3 regions of the Streptomyces sp. NPDC031466 genome follow, and region 1 is predicted to be linked to each of the others. Evidence: riboswitches for the same ligand, from Rfam matches in the RefSeq annotation. Region 1 holds a riboswitch; each other region holds the start of a gene.
What was found. A riboswitch is a leader RNA that binds a small molecule or an ion and turns the genes downstream of it on or off. The one in region 1 is predicted to bind cobalamin.
Positions count from the first base shown of each region.

Region 2: another riboswitch for cobalamin. It lies ahead of ACZ5GP_RS04200 (ABC transporter substrate-binding protein); the one in region 1 lies ahead of ACZ5GP_RS23485 (ribonucleoside-diphosphate reductase subunit alpha).
Region 3: another riboswitch for cobalamin. It lies ahead of ACZ5GP_RS18500 (ABC transporter substrate-binding protein); the one in region 1 lies ahead of ACZ5GP_RS23485 (ribonucleoside-diphosphate reductase subunit alpha).

Region 1 is NZ_JBVIJT010000009.1:203,631-210,701, forward strand. Features, by position in the region: gene ACZ5GP_RS23475 (bifunctional albaflavenone monooxygenase/terpene synthase) at 1-1,004, shown strand, start outside; gene ACZ5GP_RS23480 (ribonucleotide-diphosphate reductase subunit beta) at 1,070-2,092, opposite strand; gene ACZ5GP_RS23485 (ribonucleoside-diphosphate reductase subunit alpha) at 2,092-4,497, opposite strand; cobalamin riboswitch at 4,631-4,753, opposite strand; gene ACZ5GP_RS23490 (GNAT family N-acetyltransferase) at 4,816-5,319, opposite strand; gene mctP (monocarboxylate uptake permease MctP) at 5,408-7,033, opposite strand; gene ACZ5GP_RS23500 (DUF3311 domain-containing protein) at 7,030-7,071, opposite strand, start outside.
Region 2 is NZ_JBVIJT010000002.1:302,675-309,745, forward strand. Features, by position in the region: gene ACZ5GP_RS04170 (arsenate reductase family protein) at 88-456, opposite strand; gene ACZ5GP_RS04175 (hypothetical protein) at 625-921, shown strand; gene ACZ5GP_RS04180 (alpha/beta hydrolase family protein) at 1,072-2,175, shown strand; gene ACZ5GP_RS04185 (haloacid dehalogenase-like hydrolase) at 2,287-3,420, opposite strand; gene ACZ5GP_RS04190 (helix-turn-helix domain-containing protein) at 3,665-4,525, shown strand; gene ACZ5GP_RS04195 (VOC family protein) at 4,531-4,989, shown strand; cobalamin riboswitch at 4,997-5,181, shown strand; gene ACZ5GP_RS04200 (ABC transporter substrate-binding protein) at 5,248-6,291, shown strand; gene ACZ5GP_RS04205 (FecCD family ABC transporter permease) at 6,288-7,071, shown strand, end outside.
Region 3 is NZ_JBVIJT010000007.1:122,432-129,502, forward strand. Features, by position in the region: gene clpS (ATP-dependent Clp protease adapter ClpS) at 1-220, shown strand, start outside; gene ACZ5GP_RS18485 (DUF2017 domain-containing protein) at 249-854, shown strand; gene ACZ5GP_RS18490 (amino acid permease) at 1,227-2,714, shown strand; gene ACZ5GP_RS18495 (M67 family metallopeptidase) at 2,803-3,225, shown strand; cobalamin riboswitch at 3,229-3,348, shown strand; gene ACZ5GP_RS18500 (ABC transporter substrate-binding protein) at 3,394-4,353, shown strand; gene ACZ5GP_RS18505 (FecCD family ABC transporter permease) at 4,476-5,492, shown strand; gene ACZ5GP_RS18510 (ABC transporter ATP-binding protein) at 5,447-6,262, shown strand; gene ACZ5GP_RS18515 (putative leader peptide) at 6,332-6,433, shown strand; gene ACZ5GP_RS18520 (MoaD/ThiS family protein) at 6,565-6,843, shown strand; gene ACZ5GP_RS18525 (PLP-dependent cysteine synthase family protein) at 6,856-7,071, shown strand, end outside.

The sequences.
Region 1 (7,071 bases):
CCGACTACGCCAAGGTGATGGAGGAGGAGGCGCGCGCCACGGCGGCCCGCTGGCGGCCGGGCGCCACGGTCGACGTGAGCGCGGAGATGTTCCGCACGGCCGTGCGCATCGTCTCGCGCTCGCTCCTGGAGGTCGACTCGATCGGCGAGAAGGCGGACCGCATCGCCGACTCGCTGCACACCGTCTTCCAGGGCCTCTACCGCCGGATGGTGCTCTCCGTCGGGCCGCTCTACCGCGTACCGACCCCCGCCAACCGGCGCTTCGGGAACGCGCTGGCCGATCTGCACACGCTGGTCGACGAGATCGTCCGGGAGCGCCGCGCGGCCGGCCCCGGCGGCCCGCAGGACCTGCTCGCGGAATTGCTGCGGGCCAGGGACGATTCCGGGGAGCCGCTGACCGATCAGGAGATCCACGATCACGTGGTTTCCCTCGTCGTCGCCGGAGCGGAGAATGTCGCGTCCACACTGGCATGGACGTTCCATCTGCTCGCCGAACACCCGGAGCAGGAAAGGCGGTTGGTTGAAGAAGTAAATTCCGTGGCCGGGGATCGCGCGATCACATTCGCCGATCTGGGATCCCTGCCGCACCTGCGCAATGTCATCACCGAGGCGATGCGCGTACGCCCGGCCGCCTGGATATTCACGCGCCGGTCCGTGACCGAGGCCGAGCTGGGCGGCTATCGCATTCCCGCCGGCGCGGACATCGTCTACAGCGTGTACGCGATGCAGCGCGACCCGCGTTCCTTCGAGCGGCACCTGGAGTTCGACCCGGACCGCTGGCTCCCCGAACGCGCCCAGGAGGTACCGGAGTTCGCGATGATGCCGTTCAGCGTCGGCAACCGGAAGTGCCCCGGGGACCACTTCAGCCTGGCCGAGCTGGCCCTGATCCTGGGCACGGTGGTGCCGAGGTGGCATCTGGCGCCGGTCGCGGAGACCGACACGGGCACGCGGGTCGGCATCACCCTGCACCCCAAGCGGCTCGTCCTGCGCGCCGAGCCGCGCTGAGCGGCCGGGTGGGCCCGCCCCGCCCCCCGTGACGGGGGGGGCCCACACGTTCGTGACAGCCGTCCCTAGAACTCGTCGTCGAAGGAGACCGAACCCTCGACCGCGACCTGGTACGCCGACGGACGTCGCTCGAAGAAGTTGGTCAGCTCCTGCACGCCCTGCAGCTCCATGAAGGAGAACGGGTTCTGCGAGCCGTAGACCGGCGCGAAGCCGAGGCGCTGGAGGCGCTGGTCGGCGACGCACTCCAGGTAGGCGCGCATCGAGTCGGTGTTCATGCCCGGCAGACCGTCGCCGCACAGGTCGCGGGCGAACTGCAGCTCCGCCTCGACGGCCTCCTTCAGCATGTCCGTGACCTGCGTCCGGAGCGCGTCGTCGAACAGCTCGGGCTCCTCCTTGCGCACCGTGTCCACCACGTCGAAGGCGAAGCTCATGTGCATCGTCTCGTCGCGGAAGACCCAGTTGGTGCCGGTCGCCAGGCCGTGCAGCAGGCCGCGGCTGCGGAACCAGTAGACGTAGGCGAAGGCACCGTAGAAGAACAGGCCCTCGATGCACGCGGCGAAGCAGATCAGGTTGAGCAGGAAGCGGCGGCGGTCGGCCTGCGTCTCCAGCCGGTCCAGCTTCTCGACCGAGTCCATCCACTTGAAGCAGAACTGCGCCTTCTCGCGGATCGAGGGGATCTCCTCGACCGCGTCGAACGCGGCCGCCCGGTCCTGCGGATCGGGCAGATACGTGTCGAGCAGCGTCAGATAGAACTGGACGTGCACGGCCTCCTCGAACAGCTGACGGCTCAGGTACAGCCGCGCTTCGGGGGAGTTGATGTGCTTGTAGAGCGTCAGCACGAGGTTGTTGGAGACGATCGAGTCGCCGGTCGCGAAGAACGCGACGAGGCGGCCGATCAGGTGCTGCTCCTCGGGCGTCATCTTCGCCAGGTCGGTGACGTCCGAGTGCAGGTCGACCTCCTCCACCGTCCAGGTGTTCTTGATCGCGTCCCGGTAGCGCTCGTAGAAGTCCGGGTAGCGCATGGGGCGCAGGGTCAGCTCGAAGCCCGGGTCGAGGAGGTTCTTCTCGCTGTTCGTCGTGGTGCTCATTACTGGCAGGCCTCGCAGGACTCGGGGTTTTCCAGGGAGCAGGCGACGGCCTCTTCGGCCGTGACCTGCGCGGGGACGGGGGCGGTGGTGGCGGCGCCGGAGCCGGCCGCGCGGGCGATGCGGGTGGCGGGGCGCGAGCGCAGGTAGTACGTGGTCTTCAGACCCCGCTGCCAGGCGTAGGCGTACATCGAGGAGAGCTTGCCGATGGTCGGCGTCTCCAGGAAGAGGTTGAGGGACTGCGCCTGGTCGAGGAACGGGGTGCGCGCGGCGGCCATGTCGATCAGGCCGCGCTGCGGGATCTCCCACGCGGTGCGGTACAGCGCGCGGACGTCCTCGGGGATCCAGCCGAAGCCCTGTACCGAGCCGTTGGCCTCGCGCAGCGCCTCACGGGTCTGCGCGTCCCAGACGCCGAGCCGCTTCAGCTCCTGCACGAGGTAGGCGTTGACCTGGAGGAACTCCCCGCTGAGCGTCTCGCGCTTGAAGAGGTTGGAGACCTGCGGCTCGATGCACTCGTACACGCCCGCGATGGAGGCGATGGTGGCGGTCGGCGCGATGGCCAGCAGCAGCGAGTTGCGCATGCCGGTCTCGGCGATACGTTCCCGCAGGGCCGCCCACCGCTCGGGCCAGGTCAGCTCGACGCCGTAGTGGTCCGGGTGCAGCACGCCCCGCGCGGTGCGGGTCTTCTCCCAGGCGGGCAGCGGGCCGTTGCGGACGGCGAGGTCGGCGGAGGCCTCGTACGCGGCGAGCATGATCCGCTCGGCGATGCGGGTGGAGAGCGCACGCGCCTCGGGGGAGTCGAAGGGCAGCTTCAGCCGGAAGAAGACGTCCTGGAGGCCCATCGCGCCGAGGCCCACCGGGCGCCACTTGGCGTTGGAGCGCCCGGCCTGCTCGGTCGGGTAGAAGTTGATGTCCACGACGCGGTCGAGGAAGGTGACGGCGGTGCGGACGGTCTCGTCGAGGCGCTCCCAGTCGATGTCGCCGCTCGCCGTGTCCACGAAGGCGCCGAGGTTCACCGAGCCGAGGTTGCACACGGCCGTCTCGCCGTCGTCCGTGACCTCCAGGATCTCCGTGCAGAGGTTGGAGGAGTGCACGGTGTGGCCGGGCTCCGCCGTCTGGTTGGCGGTGCGGTTGGCGGCGTCCTTGAACGTCATCCAGCCGTTGCCGGTCTGCGCGAGGGTGCGCATCATGCGGCCGTACAGGTCGCGGGCCGGGATGGTCTTCTTCGCGAGCCCGGCGGCCTCGGCCTCGCGGTAGGCGGCGTCGAACTCCTCGCCCCACAGGTCGACCAGCTCGGGCACGTCGGCCGGGGAGAACAGCGACCAGTCCTGGTCGGCGGCGACCCGGCGCATGAACTCGTCCGGGATCCAGTGCGCGAGGTTGAGGTTGTGCGTGCGGCGCGCGTCCTCACCGGTGTTGTCGCGCAGCTCCAGGAACTCCTCGATGTCGGAGTGCCACGTCTCCAGGTAGACCGCGGCGGCGCCCTTGCGCCGGCCGCCCTGGTTCACGGCGGCGACCGAGGCGTCCAGGGTCTTCAGGAACGGCACGATGCCGTTGGAGTGCCCGTTCGTGCCGCGGATGAGCGAACCCCGGGAGCGGACGCGGGAGTAGGACAGGCCGATGCCGCCCGCGTGCTTGGAGAGCCGTGCGACCTGGTGGTAGCGGTCGTAGATGGAGTCCAGCTCGTCCAGCGGGGAGTCGAGGAGGTAGCAGGAGGACATCTGCGGGTGGCGGGTACCGGAGTTGAAGAGCGTCGGCGAGGACGGCAGATAGTCCAGGCGGCTCATCAGGCGGTACAGCGCGGCGACCTCGTCGAGCGCGCGCTCGCTGCCGTCCTCCGCCAGGCCGCTCGCGACGCGCAGCATGAAGTGCTGCGGGGTCTCGATGACCTGCCGGGTGATCGGGTGGCGCAGCAGATAGCGGCTGTGCAGGGTGCGCAGGCCGAAGTACTCGAAGCGGAAGTCGGCGCCGTCGGCGAGCGCGCCCTCCACCAGCGCGTCGAGCCGGGCCGCGTGTTCGGTCACGAAGGACGCCGTGCGGTCGGCGATCAGGCCCTCGCGGTGGCCGACCGCGACGGAGTCGGTGAAGGAGCGCACGCCCTGCGTCGCCGCCTCCTCGCGGATGCCGATCGACAGGAGCCGTGCCGCCAGCTTGGAGTACGCCGGGTCCTCGGAGATGAGCCCCGCGGCCGCCTCGGTGGCCAGCTCCCGCAGCTCGGCCTCGTCGGCCCGCGCCGAGCGGCCGCGCAGCGCGGCGGCGGCCACCCGGCCGGGGTCGGCGTCGGGCAGGTCGGCGGTGAGGTCGGTCAGGGTGCGCAGCAGCGCGGTCCCCGGCCCGTCGGTTCCTTCGGCACCCTGGGCGGTGGGCGTCGACGGCGCTGACGCGGGTTCGGCAGGCGCGATGGTCACGTGGGGGCACTCCCTCGCTCGGCTCTGGGCCAGGGGGGAGGGATGGGCGCACACGGGCGCACCCGGGCAGGGCGGCGTACCGCGTCCACCGGCCCACTCCACGAGGCCCGGACGGTCGGCACCCGGACCGGACGGTACGGGTGCGCTGCCGGCAGGTCCTCGGACTCCGCGTACGCCGAATGCGTACACATGCACCGTTGCGGGACAGTTCCGGACTTGCACCGGATTCCCCTGCGGCGACAGCGAGCACGAGCATACATCTTGTGCCGGGCCTTGGAGGCGGGCCCACATCTTGTGTCGGCTCGCGGGGGGCGGCGCCTACAGCGTCAGCGTGTACGCCAACAGCGGCACCGTCTCGATGGGCCTCCAGTCGCGTTCGGGCGCGCGCCGGAAGCCCAGGCGCTCGTACAGCCGGTGGGCGGTGTGCATCGACGTCTGGGTGGACAGGACGAGCCCGGTGCGGCCCGCGTCCTTGGAGCGCCGCACGCACTCCCGTACGAGCGTCTCGCCGACGCCTCTGCCGCGGGCCTCGGGGGAGACGGCCAGCATGCGGATCTCGGCCTCGCCGGCGCGGGCGATGTCCGCCATCGGGCCGCCGGACGGCACGTAGGTGACGCAGCCGAGCGCCTTCCCGTCCGCCGCGGCCACCAGGACCTCGGCGGCGGCCGCGCGCGCCGCCACGTCGCGCAGCACCGCGAGGTAGGGGTCGTCCGCCCCGAAGTCCAGGTGGCCGTCGGCGAGATAGGCCTGTGCGGTGAGGGCGCCGAGCGCCTCGTACTCGTCGGGGTGTGCGGGTCTGATCGTGAGGGTGGTGTTGTCCATGCGGCGCAGTGTGCAGCACGGGCACGGCGAAGGGCCGCCGAATTTCCGGCGGCCCTTCGTCATGCGGCCCTGCGTCACGGGGTCGTGTTCAGTGCGCGGCGCCCGCCGTCGCCGGCGGCAGCTCCTCGACGACGCCGGGGTCACCCGCGTCCGCGGTGTAGTCCTCGGGGGAGGTCTCGTCGATGCCGTCGGGGGCCTTCAGCGCCCGCATGGCGAAGGTGAGGACCACCGTCACGAGCACGTTCAGGACGAACGCGGTGAGGCCGATGTAGCCGATCTCGCCGATGCCCGGGATCGAGTCGGACGAGCCGCCGAAGTGCTTCTGCGTCGGCGAGGCGACACCGTAGGCGGCCAGCGTGCCGTAGACCATGCCGACCGCCCAGCCCGCGAGCAGCGCCCAGCGGTGGAACCAGCGGGTGAACAGGCCGCCGACCAGGGCGGGCATGGTCTGGAGGATCCAGATGCCGCCCAGGAGCTGGAAGTTGATCGCGACGGTCTTGTCCATGGTGAGGACGAAGACCAGCGCGCCCACCTTCACCAGCAGCGAGACCAGCTTGGAGACCTTGGTCTCCTGCTCGGGCGTCGCGTCGGGCTTGAGGAAGTCCTTGTAGATGTTGCGGGTGAAGAGGTTCGCGGCCGCGATGGACATGATGGCCGCGGGGACCAGCGCGCCGATGCCGATGGCCGCGAAGGCCACGCCCGTGAACCAGTCGGGGAACATGGTCTCGAAGAGCTGGGGGATCGCCAGCTGGCCGTTGTCCACCTTGATCCCGGCCGCGATCGCCATGAAGCCGAGCAGGGCGAGCAGGCCGAGCATCAGCGAGTACAGCGGCAGGATGGTGGTGTTGCGGCGGATCACGTCGCGGCTCCTGGAGGAGAGCGTCGCGGTGATCGAGTGCGGGTACATGAACAGCGCGAGGGCCGAGCCGAGCGCGAGCGTCGCGTACGTCCACTGGCCGGCCTCGGCGGGCGCGAGCGCGCCGCGCGGCTTGCCGGTCGCCGGGTTGGTCTGCGCGAAGGCGTCACCGGCCTTGGCGAAGATGTCGTCGAAGCCGCCGAGCTTGATCGGGATGTAGATGATCGCGACGACGATGACGAGGTAGATCAGACCGTCCTTCACGAACGCGATCAGCGCGGGTGCGCGCAGCCCCGAGGAGTAGGTGTACGCGGCGAGCACCGCGAAGGCGATCAGTAGCGGCAGGTCCTTGACGAACCAGTTGGTGTCCGGGCCGCCGCCGACGCCCATGACGTCAAGGACGGCCTGGATGCCGACCAGTTGGAGCGCGATGTAGGGCATCGTGGCGAGGATTCCGGTGACCGCGACGGCCAGCGAGAGCCCCTTGGAGCCGAAGCGTCCGCGCACGAAGTCGGAGGTCGTCACATAGCCGTGCTTGTGCGAGACCGACCACAGGCGCGGCAGGAAGGTGAAGATCAGCGGGTAGACGAGGATCGTGTACGGCACCGCGAAGAAGCCGGCCGCGCCCGCCGCGTAGATCGCCGCGGGGACGGCGACGAAGGTGTACGCGGTGTAGAGGTCGCCGCCGAGCAGGAACCACGTCACCCAGGTGCCGAACGACCGGCCGCCGAGGCCCCATTCGTCCAGGCTCTGGTTCTCGGCCCTGCGCCAGCGGGCGGCGAGGAAGCCCATGACCGTGACCGCGACGAAGAAGAAGATGAAGACGGCGAGCGCGACGCCGTTGACCCCGTCCTTCATGACCGCCCACCTTCCTTGCGGGCGCGCTGGTCGCGCTG
Region 2 (7,071 bases), on a different contig from region 1:
CGCGGCCCGCGCACTCGTGAGGGCGTTCCGTATACGCTCCCGACCGGTTTCCGGAGGCTCGGGGGCGGCGGCGCTCGCTCCGGGGCGTCAGCGGGAGAGGGCGTCCCGCACGGCCTCCTCGGTCCGGGCGACCACCGCCGTGCCGTCGTCGGCGGTGATGATGGGCCGCTGGATCAGCTTCGGGTGCTCGGCGAGGGCCTTGATCCAGCGGACGCGGGCCGAGGCGTCACGGGGCCAGGCCTCGCGGTCCGTGAGGTTCAGGTCCTTGGCGGCCTGCTCCTGGGTCCGCGTGATGTCCCAGGGCTCCAGGCCCAGACGTTCGAGGACGGCGCGGATCTCGTCCTCGCTCGGCACGTCGTCGAGGTAGCGGCGCACGGTGTAGTCGGCACCCTCCGCGTCGAGCAGCGTCAGGGCGCTCCGGCACTTCGAACAGGCGGGGTTGATCCAGATCTCCATGCCCACACGCTACCCCCGGACCACCCGCCCCAGGCCCGTGCGGCACGGCCTTGTTCGAATACCTCAAAGCCCGTCTGGCCAGCGGCGATTGTCAGTGCCGGGCGGTAGAATCAACGTAGTGTTCGAGGGCGCCCGACGGGGGGTCCCGACCGCGACAGGAGGATGCCCGTGCCCGCTGCCGCACCGACGAAGAAGCGTGTTTCCCGACCCGTACTGATCGACCTGCCGTACGCGCCACTGGAGAAGAAGGCGCTGCCCGCCGGCCGCCCCCGCGAGTGGTACGTCAACCACAACCGCCGCCTCAAGGCCATGCGCCTGGCGATCGCCCTGCTCGACTCGGGCGTCCATCTGCCGAACCAGGCGAAGAACAGCACGATAAGGAGCATGGCGGAGCAGGTCGGGATCCACCCGCCCTCCGACATCACCTGCCACATGGTGCGCGCATTGATGCGCTACAGCCGCTGAGCGAGCGGCTGCGCCGCGCCGGTCGAGCAAGTGCGGGGCGCGCGGCGGGAGTTGCCCGCCGCGCGCCCCGTCCTGTCGTGGCCCGTCCCGTCGTGCCCCGTTTCGGCGTGGGCCCGTGCGGTCATGTGTGCGATGGGACATGCTGGGCCCATGACCCAGCCGGAACCCGTCGGCGCGCTGCCGCTCGTGACGACCGCCGAACTGCCGGACGGCACCCGCCTTCCGGTGTGCGGCCTGCGCGCCCCCGCGCCCGAACGCTTCCTGCCGTCCGGCTCGGGGCCGGCGCCGGGGCCGCCCCCGGCTCCCGTGGTGCTCGTCCTGCCGGCCATGGGCGCCCCCGCCCGCTTCTACCGCCGCTTCGCGCGTCAGCTGCACGACGAGGGGCTGACCGCGCTCACCGCCGACCTGCGCGGCCAGGGCGAGGCGACCCCGCGCGCCACCGGCCGCGCGGCGGGCGACCACGGCTACCGCGCGATCGTCGAGGAGGACCTGCCGGCGGTTCTCGCCGCGATCCGAGCCGAGCTGGGCCCCGAGCCGCCCCTGTACCTCCTCGGCCACAGCCTCGGCGGTCAACTCGCCTTGGTGTACGCGTCATTGGCGAGAAAAGCCGTCGGCGTCGGGGACTCGGACTTCAGGGGCTCGGGTGTCGGGGGCTCGGGCTTCAGTGGCTCCGGTGTCGGAGGCCCCGGCGTCGGGGGCCCCGGCGTCGGGGGCCCCGGCGTCGGGGGCCCCGGCGTGGCGGGCCCCGGCGTCGACGGAGTGGTGATCGTCGCCACCGGCTCGGTCTGGTTCCGCGCGTTCGGCCCCCTGCGCGGCCCCGGCCTGCTCCTGACCCAACTGCTGATCACCGCCACGGCGGCCGTGCTCGGCCGCTGGCCCGGCACCCGGCTCGGCTTCGGCGGCGACCAGCCGAGGGGCGTCATGCGCGACTGGGCGCGCCAGGTGCGCACGGGCCGCTACAGCGCCAGAGGGTCCGCGCTCGACTACGAAACGGCGCTCGGCACCCTGGACCTGCCCGTGCTCGCCGTCTCCGTCGAGCGCGACGCCTACGCCCCCGCCGGCGCCCTCGACCACCTGCTCGCCAAGACCCCGCGGGCGCGCCTCACCCGCCACCACCTGACCGCGCGGGAGGCGGGCACCCGGCTCGACCACTTCGCCTGGGCCCGTGCGGGCGGCGCGCTCGCCAAGCTGGTGGCGGCCTGGGCGACCGCCGACGAGCACCGGGCGGGGGTATACCGGGCCGGGAAGTCATGACTCGTACGCCCGTGACTCGTACGCCCGTGAGCCGTACGCTCATGAGCCGTACGCCCGTGACCCTGACGCCCATGAGCCGTACGCCCTCGGCCGACGCGGGCCGTCGGCGTGTCAGCCGATCTGCTCCGGAGTGACCGTCAGCCACCGCTTGTCCGCGGTCACCTCCTGGCCCAACTCCCGCTGGCGCCGCGCGTTCTCCTCCTTCATGCCGTCGAGCTGCTTCATGTACGCGTTCTTGCGGTTGACCCACACCCGTACGCCGCCGTGCTCCACGTCCGCGGAGTGGAACAGCATCGGGCCGTCGCTGACCGGGGTGTCCCCGGCCACCAGGATCGGCTTCCGCCACTCGTCGATGTAGGTGTTGATCGCCGCGGGCTTGCCCTCGAACCAGGTCAGCGGCGCCCACAGGTGCGGCGTCAGCTCGCGCCCGGCGAGCCGCGCCCGCTCCTTCTCGCCGAAGCGGCCCTCGGCGATCTCCTTGCGGGAGGTGGTGACGTCACCGGTCCCGCGGTCCTTGAGCTGGAGCGAGACGCCGATGACGTTCTGCGGCCGCACGCCGTAGCCGTACTTCGGGTCCGCGAGGACCATGCGCACCAGGTCCTCGGCGGCCGCGCTGACCACGTACACCTCGATGCCGTGCGCCCGCAGCGTCCGGTACAGCTGCCGCATGCCCGGCGAGAACTCCGGCGGCTTCACCTCGGTCCTCGTCGGCTTCCCGTCCTCGTAGTACTCGGCCGGGATCGGCTTGCCGTACGCCAGCAACTCATCGACGTACTTCTTGAGTTCCCTCAGCGTGAACCCGGAGAAGATCTGCGCGGCCCAGGGGTAGCAGACCTGGTCGTCCACCTCGCACAGCCGGTTGTAGTAGCTGTAGAGGCTCTCCTTGTGCCCGGCCTTGTCCTTGAAGGGGATGACCTTCAGGGACGGGTCCATGGTCTTGCGGGTCAGGACACCCTTCATCTCCAGGAAGGGCAGCAGCGACTCCTCCAGGTCGTTGCGGTACGTCGTGTTGTCCGCGTCGAAGACGGCGTACGCGCCCTTGTGGTCGTTCGCGGCGATGACCTCGCCGAGCCGCTTCGCGACGGGCTTCGGCCAGTGCGACAGCTCGCGGGCGGTGGCCGCCGAGGTGTCGGCGGCGGACGCCTCGTTCGTCGGCCACAGCGCGCTGCCCGCGAGGACGGCGGCGGCCAGCGCGCCCACGGTGGCGATGAGGGCCGGCCTGCTCTTCACCCGTACTGCTGCCATGTCTCTGTGTCCCTGCCGTTCCCTGCGAGCGGAGTGCGCCCCGTTCGGAGCGGCGCGCAACTCTATGGGCCCCCGGGGGCCGATTCCCATGATCGACGTCACCGTGCGGCGGCGGCATGGGGGGAGGCGGAGGCGGGTAGCGGAGAGGGACGCCGGGCCCGGGAGAGCGGCGGGCAAGGGCGGGGGCGGCGGGTGCCGGGAGGGGCCCGCAGCGGACGGCGATCACATCGCCCATACTGGCCGCATGGGCTCCCGTGAGTTCGTCAGAGCCGTCCCCCGGCTCGACGGCATGGTCGTCTCCGCGGTCGGCTACCGCACCGCGGGACAGCGCCCCGCCCTGCACCGGGGCCTGCCCTCGCCCCACCTGACGGTGATCTTCTCGCTGGACGGCACCATCGCCGGCGGCGACACCCCCGACCAGGCGAGCGGCGCGGACGCCGCCCGCACCGACATCGTCGTGGGCGGCCTGCACCAGAGCCCCGTGTACGTCGTCCAGCCCGAGCACGAGGCGGGCATCCAGCTCGCCGTGCACCCGCTGGCGGCCCGCGCCCTCCTCGGCCTGCCCGCCGGAGCGCTGACCGGACAGCCCGTCGTCGCCGGCACCGACGTGTTCGGCGAGCGCGCCGCCGACCTCCGCGAGCGGCTGTGCGAGCTGGACCACTGGGAGGACCGCTTCGCCGCCCTGTCCGCCTACCTGCGGCGGCGCGCGGCCACCGAACGGACCGCCGGGTCCGTACGCCCCGAGGTCGCCGAGGCCTGGGCCTGGCTGGCCCGGCACCGCGGCGCGGGCACGCTGGGCGCCCTGTCCCGGCACGTCGCGCTCAGCGAACGCCGCCTGACCGCGCTCTTCCGCGCCGAGACCGGGCTGAGCCCCAAGCAGGCCGCCCGCCTGATGCGCTTCCAGCACGCGAAGGACGCCGTGGTCCGCGCCGTCGCGGCGGGCGGCCCGCCGAACCTCGCCCGGGTCGCGGCCGACACCGGCTACTGCGACCACTCCCACCTCGTACGCGACTTCCGCCAGTACACGGGGACGAGCCCGACCGGCTGGCTCGCCGAAGAGTGCCGGAACATCCAAGCCGGGGCACACGGCGAGGGCGAAGAGTGAAGGACATGAACACCACACCGAACCCCACACCCAACCCCACACCGCCCCCCGCCCCCGCCGCGCCGGCCCCCACCATCTGGCCGGGCCTCCAGGCCGAGGACGCCCCCGCGCTGATCGACTTCCTCGTCGGCACCGTCGGCTTCCTGCGCACGGCCGTCTACGAGGACGGCGGCCGCGTCGTCCACGCCCAGCTCGACTGGCCCGAGGGCGGCGGCGTCATGCTCGGCTCCCACGACCCCGCCACCGAGGGCACCTGCGGCACACCCGGCACCGCGAGCGCCTACGTCGTCACCGACCGGGTGGAGGACCTGTACCGCCGCCTCACCGAGGCGGGCGTGCGGGTCATCGCCGAGATCGAGGACAAACCGTACGGCGGCCGCGAGTTCGCCGTCGCGGACCCAGAGGGAAACCACTGGTCCTTCGGCTCCTACCGGGGCGAGCCGAGGCCCGGACCGACCCCGTGAGCACGCGTGATAACTTGCGCAAGCCAGTCAAACCCACACCTGGGCCAGGGAATCCGGTGCGAATCCGGAACTGACGCGCAGCGGTGAGGGGGACGGGCGGGGCCACGGCCACTGGGCGTCTCACGACGCCCGGGAAGGCGCCCCGCCCGGTCGATCCCGAGTCCGAAGACCTGCTGGCGCCTTCGCCCGCACACCGGGCGGCGAAGGTCGTGACGCAGACCAGGCTCCGCGTATGAGCCGTGACACCCAAGGGATCGCGTGTCCTCGAAAGCCCGTACACCCGTCCTGCGCTGTGCCGGACTCCTCACGGCCGGCACGCTCGCGCTCAGCGCCTGCGGCGGCGGCTCGGCACCGGAGCCCGCGGGCAAAGGCGCCGACGGCTACCCCGTCACCGTCGCCTCCTGCGGCAAAAACGTGCAGGTCACGGCCCCGCCCCAGCGCGCCGTCTCGCTCGACCAGGGCTCCACGGAGATCCTGCTCTCCCTCGGGCTCGCCGACCGCATGGCCGGCACCGGCACCTGGACCGACCCGGTCGCGAAGAACCTGGAGAAGGACAACGCGAAGGTGGAGCGGCTCGCCGACCGCTACCCCTCCCTGGAGAAGGTCCTTGCCAAGGAACCGGACTTCGTCAGCGCCTCCTTCCTCTACACCGTCGGCAAGGGCGGCGTCGCCGACCGCGCGAAGTTCACCGACCTCGGCGTGCCCGTCTACGTCTCGCCCACCGACTGCGCGGGCAAGGACAACGACGGCGGCGGCGACGGCAAACGCGTGCGGACCCTCACCATGGACACCGTCTACGGCGAGATCCGCGACCTGGCGAAGGTGTTCGGCGTGCGACAGCGCGGCGAGCGGCTGATCGCCGACCTGAAGGGCCGCGTCGCGAAGGCCACGAAGGACATCAAGGCGTCCGACGCGACGATCCTGTACTGGTTCGCCAACTCCGACGCCCCGTACATGGCGGGCTGCTGCGGCGCCCCCGGCATCATCACCCGCGAACTCGGCGCGAAGAACGTCTTCGACGACACCCGCGAGGAGTGGCCCCAGATCAACTGGGAGACCGTCGCCGACCGCGACCCCGACGTCCTCGTCATCGGCGACCTCACCCGCAGGTCGCAGTCCGCCGAGAGCGCCGAGGCGAAGATCAGGTTCCTGGAGACCAACCCGGCGACCAAGAACCTGACCGCCGTAAAGAAGAAGTGGTACGTCCGGCTCAGCGGCCAGGCCATGAACCCCACGATCCGTACCGTCGACGGCATCGAGCAAGTGGCGGCCGGGCTGCGGAAGTTCGGGCTCACCACATGAGCGTGGCCGCACCCGCCCGGCAGGGGCTGCTGTGGCTGGCCGCGTGCGCGGCGCTCGCGCTGTCCGTGGCGGTCGCCGTCACCATCGGCCCCGCCGAGATCTCCGTCCCCGACGTGTGGTCGGTGCTCGCCGCGCACCTCGGCTGGGGCGAGTCGCGCCTCACCCCCCTCAGGGACGGCATCGTCTGGAACCTGCGGATGCCCCGCACCCTGCTCGCCGCCGTCTGCGGCGCGGGTCTCGCGGTGTGCGGGGCGGTCATGCAGTCCCTGCTCCGCAACCCCCTCGCGGACCCCTTCGTGCTCGGGGTGTCGTCCGGGGCGTCCACGGGGGCCGTCGCGGTCGTCGTCCTCGGGGTGGGCGGGGGAGCGGTGTCCATCTCGGCGGGCGCCTTCGTGGGCGCGCTCCTGTCCTTCGCGCTCGTCCTGCTCCTGAGCCACACGCTGGGCGGGACGACGGACCGGGTGGTGCTGTCCGGCGTGGCCGCGCTGCAGCTCTTCTCCGCGCTGACGTCGTTCGTCATCCTCACGGCGGGTGACGCGGAGACCACCAGGGGCGTGCTGTTCTGGCTGCTGGGCTCGCTCAGCGGGGCGGGCTGGACGGACGTGTGGCTGTGCGCCGCCGTCCTCGCCGTGGCGCTGGCCGTCTGCCTCGGCCACGCCCGTACGCTCGACGCGTTTGCGTTCGGCCAGGAGGCGGCGGCGACACTGGGCGTGCACGTGGCGCGCACCCGGCTCGTGCTGCTCTGCGTGACGGCGCTGCTGACCGCCGCGCTGGTCAGCT
Region 3 (7,071 bases), on a different contig from region 1:
GCTCGTGCACAACGACCCCGTGAACCTCATGAGCTATGTGACGTACGTGTTCCAGACGTACTTCGGGTACTCGAAGGAGAAGGCCACCAAGCTGATGATGGACGTGCACGAGAAGGGCCGCGCGGTCGTCTCCAGCGGCTCCCGCGAGGAGATGGAGCGCGACGTCCAGGCCATGCACGGGTACGGGCTGTGGGCCACCCTTCAGCAGGACCGCAAGTAGCGGCGGACCGGAAGCAGCGACGCATCTGATGCCTGGACACTTCGAACCGATCCCCGGGGGCGGCGCCGCCGTCGCGCTCGACGAGGTCGAGACCTCGATCATCCGTTCCCTCGCCGTGCAGCTCCTGGAGCTGATCGGCCCCGGCCCCGGCGGGGAGCCCGGCGACGACCCGCTGGCCGAGCTGTTCGCCGAGGGGCCGAGCGAGCCGCCCGCCGACCCCGTGATGCAGCGCCTGCTGCCGGACGCGTACGGGGGCCCCGGCAGTGCGACCGGGGACATCGGGCGCGAGGAGGAACTGCGAGCGTATTCGGCCGAGTTCCGCCGGTTCACGGAGAACGACCTGCGGGCCAAGAAGCGGGACGACGCGCTGGTCGTGATCCGTTCGCTGGACGCGATGGCGTCCCCGGGCGAGGGCGGAGCTGTCCTGAAGCTGTCGGTCGAGGAGTCGCGGCACTGGCTCGGGGCACTCAATGACCTGCGGCTCGCGATCGGCACGCGCCTGGAGGTCACCGACGAGGAGGACGCCGACCTGCTCTACCGGCTGCCGGACTCGGACCCGCGCAAGCCGATGGTGATGGCGTATCTCTGGCTCGGCGGACTGCAGGAGACGCTGGTCGGGACGTTGCTGGGCTGAGCGGGGCCAAAAATCGGTGTACGGGACAGCTGTATTTGCTGTACAGGACACCTTCTGTTCACATGGCGGTCCGTTCGCTCAGCGGACGCTCAAATCCGGATAACGATCCCGTCACTTCATTGTCCGGTTATACGCACCAAGGCGGACTTTGTCCGCTTCTCCCTGTGGTGTGCGCCACAGGTGGCCGATTCCCTCACTGTTGCCGCCGTGATAAATCTTCACGACCGCTCGGTGACGCCACCCATGTCACCGAGGGCGCTCGGGCCGGCAGACCGCCGGTAGCACTCCATACATATCCGGGGGGATCAGGACCTGATCCGCAGCCATCAACGCGAGACGCGGGCGCGGATCAGCATGGAGAAAGGCGTCACCATGACCTCAGTGCAGGTCGAAGAGCAGCACGACGGGCACGACGGCGATGGTGCCGGGCAGGCCGCCGGCGGCGAGGGCTACCAGCGCGGTCTGGGGGCCCGGCAGATCCAGATGATCGCGATCGGCGGTGCCATCGGCACCGGCCTGTTCCTCGGCGCGGGCAAGGCCATTCACAAGGCGGGCCCCAGCCTCATCCTGGCGTACGCCATCGCGGGCCTCGTCATCTTCTTCATCATGCGGGCGCTCGGCGAGCTCCTCATGTACCGCCCCGTGTCGGGCTCCTTCTCGGAGTACGCGCGCGAATTCATGGGCCCGTTCTTCGGCTTCGTGACCGGCTGGACGTACTGGCTCTTCTGGGTCGTCACCGGCATCACGGAAGTCACCGCGGCCGCCCAGTACATGCAGTACTGGACCCACGGCTCCGTCCCGCAATGGGCCTACGCGCTGATCTTCACGGTCATCCTGTACGGCGCGAACCTCATCTCCGTGAAGCTCTTCGGCGAGCTGGAGTTCTGGTTCTCGATGGTCAAGGTCACCGCCATCATCGGCATGATCCTGATCTGCGTCGGCATCCTCACCATCGGCTTCTCCGACGCCGGTGACACCGCCTCCGTGGCCCACCTGTGGAACCAGGGCGGTTTCTTCCCCAACGGCATCGGCTCCACGCTGATGACGCTGCAGATCGTGATGTTCGCGTTCCTCGCCGTCGAGCTGGTCGGCGTCACCGCGGGCGAGTCCAAGGACCCGAAGACCGTCCTGCCCAAGGCCATCAACACCGTGCCGTGGCGCATCGCCGTCTTCTACGTCGGCGCGCTGATCATGATCCTGTCGGTCGTGCCGTGGACGCACTTCAAGCCCGGCGTCTCGCCGTTCGTCGCGGCCTTCGAGGAGATGGGCCTCGGCATCGGCGCCGCGATCGTGAACTTCGTGGTCCTCACCGCCGCGCTCTCCTCCTGCAACTCCGGCATGTACTCCACCGGCCGCATGCTGCGCGACCTGGCGCTCAACGGCCAGGGCCCGAAGTTCTTCACCAGGCTCACGAAGAACGGCCTGCCGCTGATCGGCACCACCGCCTCCGCCGCGTGCATGCTGGTCGGCGTCTGGATCAACTACCAGTGGCCCGGCAAGGCGTTCACCTACGTCGTCTCCTTCGCGACCATCTCCGGCATGTGGGCCTGGATCATGATCCTGGCGTGCCAGATCCGCTACCGCCGCAAGGCCGACCGCGGTGAGCTGCCGCAGTCCACCTTCCGGGCGCCCGGAGCCCCGTACACGAGCTGGTTCGCGCTCCTGTTCATCGGCATGGTCATCGTGATGATGGGCATCGACGAGGACAACCGGATCTCGCTGTACGCCGCTCCGGTGTGGGTCGCGATCCTCGCGGGCTCCTACCTGATCCTCAAGAAGCGCAACCCGGAGGCCGCCGCCTTCAACAAGCGCAAGACCCCCGCCGTCGCCTCCGACGGTGAGCCGGCCGCCAAGGACTGACACCCGCCCCTCGGGGACCTGTCCAGCATTCGGGCCCGCCCGTACCGCATTCCGGTACGGTGCGGGCCCTCTGCTTATCCTGACTGCCATGCTGACCCTGACCCAGGCCCTCCACGACCAGATCGTCGCGCACGCGCGCCAGGACCACCCCGACGAGGCCTGCGGCGTGGTCGCGGGCCCCGCCGGCACCGACCGCCCCGAGCGGTTCATCCCGATGCTGAACGCCGCGCGCTCGCCCACGTTCTACGAGTTCGACTCGGGCGACCTGCTCAAGCTCTACCGCGAGATGGACGACCGCGACGAGGAGCCGGTGATCGTCTACCACTCGCACACCGCGACCGAGGCCTACCCCTCCCGCACCGACATCACCTACGCCAACGAGCCCGGCGCGCACTACGTCCTGGTCTCCACCGCCGACACCGACGACGCGGGCCCCTTCCAGTTCCGCTCGTTCCGCATCGTGGACGGCGAGGTCACCGAGGAAGAGGTGCGCGTGGTCCAGGCATACTGAGCCCGACATCCTCGGGCGGCGGGAGCCAGGAAGCCGGTGCGAATCCGGCACGGTCCCGCCACTGTGACCCCACCCCGCACCGGGGCGGGGGAGTCAGGAACTGACCTGCCGCCCGCACTCCACGCAACGCGGGGGACGCGGAAATCCCCCGGAGGAGGCAGTTCAGCCATGTCCCGAGCCCTGCGCGCCCTGACCGCCGCCGCCCTGCTCGTCCCGCTCGCCGCGTGCTCCTCGTCCGCACCCGGTGACGCCAGGCCCGCCGCCAAGGCCGCCGGATTCCCGTACACCGTCACCAACTGCGGCGTGCGGACGACGTACGCGGCACCCCCCGAGCGCGCCGTCACCATGAACCAGCACGCCACCGAGGTGATGCTGGAACTGGGTCTGGCGGACCGCCTCGTCGGCACCGCCTACCTCGACGACCAGGTCCTGCCGAAGTACGAGCGGGCGTACAGGTCCGTCCCCGTGCTCGCCGGGGAGTACCCCTCCTACGAGAAGCTCCTCGCCGCCGACCCCGACTTCGTCTACGGCGGTTACGCCAGCGCCTTCCTCGCCGGCGACGGCCGCGCTCGCTCCGCCCTCGCGAAGTCCGGCATCGAGAGCCGCCTGAACGTCGAGGCCTGCGCGAAGCGGGCGGTCTCCATGGACGACGTGTACCGCGAGGTGCGCGAGGTGGGCGCCACGTTCGGGGTGCGCGAGCGGGCGCGGAAGTGGGTGAGCGGCGCGCGCCGCGAACTGGCCGCCGCCCAGGAGAAGTCGCGGGGCCACGAGCCGGCCTCCGTCTTCGTCTACGACAGCGGCGACAAGACCGCGTTCACGCTGGGCGGCCGGGGCATCGGCAACGACATCATCGAGCGGGCGGGCGGCCGCAACGTCTTCGCAGACCTCGGCAAGTCCTTCGGCGACGCGTCCTGGGAGACCGTCGTCGAGCGCCGGCCCGAGGTCGTCCTGATCCTCGACTACGGCGCCACGAGCGTCGCCCAGAAGAAGAAGCGCCTCCTCGACGACCCGGTCCTGGCGGACGTCCCCGCGATCAAGCACAAGCGGTTCGCGGTGCTTCCCCTGTCGGACGTGGTGACAGGAGTACGAGCCCCGGAGGCGGTGCGGAAACTGGCGGACCAGCTGTGAGCACCCTGCGGAATCGGCCCGACGGCGGTCAACTCCAGCCCGGGGGAGGCGAAATCCAGCCCGTCCGGCGTTTGAGGACGAGCCCGAAGGGCGACAGACGGAACTCCAGGGGGCACCGCCTCTTGATCCTGACGGGACTGACCGCAGCCCTCGCGGCAGCGCTACTCGCAGGCCTGGCCCTGGGCTCCGTACACATCCCCCCGACCCAAGTCCTGGACATCCTGACAGGCCGCGCGGAACCCTCCCCGTTCCGCACCATCGTCCTGGACGTGCGACTCCCCAGAGTCGTCCTGGGTGCCACCGTAGGAGCCGGACTGGCGGTCATCGGCACCGTCCTGCAGGCCCTCGTCCGCAACCCCCTCGCGGACCCCTTCCTGCTCGGCGTCTCCTCGGGCGCCTCCGTCGGCGCGGTCTCCGCGATCGTGCTCGGCGGCGTCCTCGGCCTCGGCGCGGGCCTGTCCACCGCCGTCACGATCCCGGCGGCGTCCTTCGCGGGCGCCCTGCTCGCCCTGGTCCTCGTCCACGCCCTGGCCGCGAGCGGCGGCGGGGGCCTCGCCACCGGGCGCCTGATCCTGGCGGGCGTGGCGGTCTCCTCCATCCTGTCCGCCCTGACCAGCCTCATCCTCGTCACCGCGGACAGCGCCGAGCAGCTCAAGGAAGTCCTGTACTGGACGCTCGGCGGGCTCGGCGGCGCCCGCCGGGACATGCTGGCCCTGCCCTGCGCCGTCCTGGCCGTCGGCACGCTCCTGCTGGTGGCGCTGGCCCGGCCCCTGGACCTGCTGCTCGTCGGCGAGGAGGGCGCCACCGTCCTCGGCCTGGACACCGCCCGTTTCCGCGCCGCCGTCTTCGTCCTCGCCTCGCTCCTGACCGGCGTCCTCGTCGCGTACAGCGGCGCCATCGGGTTCGTCGGCCTGCTGGTGCCGCACGCCGCCCGCATGCTGGTCGGCGCCGCGCACCGCCCGCTGCTGCCGGTGGCGGCGCTCATGGGCGCGGTGTTCCTGGTCGTCGCGGACCTCGCCGCGCGCACGGTGGCCGCCCCGCAGGACATCCCGGTCGGCGTGCTCACCGCGCTGACGGGCGGCCCGTTCTTCCTGTGGCTGCTGCGCGGGAGCCACCGCCCCGAGGGGATGGCCGCGTGACGCTGCGCGCCGAGGACGTCGGCTACCGCACGCCCGCCGGGGCACGGCTGCTCGACGGCGTGTGCCTGACCGTCGCCGAGGGCGAGACCGTGGGCGTCGTCGGCCCCAACGGCAGCGGCAAGACGACGCTGCTGCGCTGCGTGTACGGGGCGCTCGCCCCGTCCGAGGGCCGCGTCCTGCTGGACGGCGCCGATCTGGCCGGGCTCGGCGCCAAGGCCCGCGCGCGGCGCATCGCCACCGTCCCGCAGGACGGGCAGGCGGGCTTCGACCTCACCGTCCGGCAGATCGTCGCCATGGGCCGCTCCCCGCACAAGCGGTTCTGGGAGGGGGACAGCGGGCGGGACGAGGAACTGGTGCGGGCCGCCCTCGCCCGCGTCGGCGCGGCCCCTCTCGCCGAGCGCTGCTTCGCGGGGCTCTCCGGTGGTGAGCGCCAACGCGCGCTGGTGGCCCGGGCCTTGGTGCAGCAGCCCGCCGTCCTGGTCCTCGACGAGCCGACCAACCACCTCGACATCCGCTACCAGCTGGAGATCCTCTCCCTGGTCGGCGCCCTCGGCACGACCAATCTCCTGGCCCTGCACGACCTGAATCTCGCCGCCTACTTCTGCGACCGCCTCTACGTCCTGCGGGCCGGCCGGGTGGCCGCGTCCGGCACCCCCGAAGAGGTCCTGACCAGCGAGATGCTCGCCGAGGTCTACGGCGTGACGGCGGAGGTCGCGGTGCACCCGGCGACCGGGGCGCCGACGGTCACCTACCTCCCGGCATCCAGGTGATGGACGGAAAACATCCATCATGTGAGATCACATTCCAGGACCCGGACCGGGAATCGATACGATGAGCGCATGGTTTCCCACGACGTGAGCGACAAGATGCCGGGCATGCTGCTCGTGGCGCGTCTGCACGTCGACCTGTGCAGGCTCAGCAGCGCCATCTGTTCGCGCTGACCCCTGCCGCCGTACGGCCAGCGACGGGCCGCGGCGCCCCTACCGCGTACGACCGCGCACACCGGTGCACGAGCACGGCCGGACCGCCGCGCGCCCCCTCACCTGAACTCTTCCGACAGGAGCCCTCAGCCATGGCCATCGAGGTCCGCATCCCCACCATCCTCCGCAGCTACACCGACGGCGAGAAGGCCGTCCAGGGCAGCGGCGACACCCTCGCCGAGCTCTTCACCGACCTCGACTCGCGGCACGCGGGCATCGCCGAGCGCATCGTCGACGACGGCAAGCTGCGCCGCTTCGTGAACGTGTACCTCAACGACGAGGACGTCCGCTTCCTCGACGGCATCTCCACCAAGCTCGCCGACGGCGACAACGTCACGATCCTGCCGGCCGTCGCCGGCGGCATGGTCTAGGCCCGATCCCGGATGCCTCGCTACGACTCCCCGCTCGCCGCGGTCGGCAACACGCCGCTCGTGCGCCTGCCGCGCCTGTCCCCCTCGGACTCCGTCCGCATCTGGGCCAAGCTGGAGGACCGCAACCCGACCGGTTCCGTCAAGGACCGGCCGGCCCTCCACATGGTCGAACAGGCCGAGAAGGACGGCCGGTTGACGCCCGGCTGCACGATCCTGGAGCCGACCTCC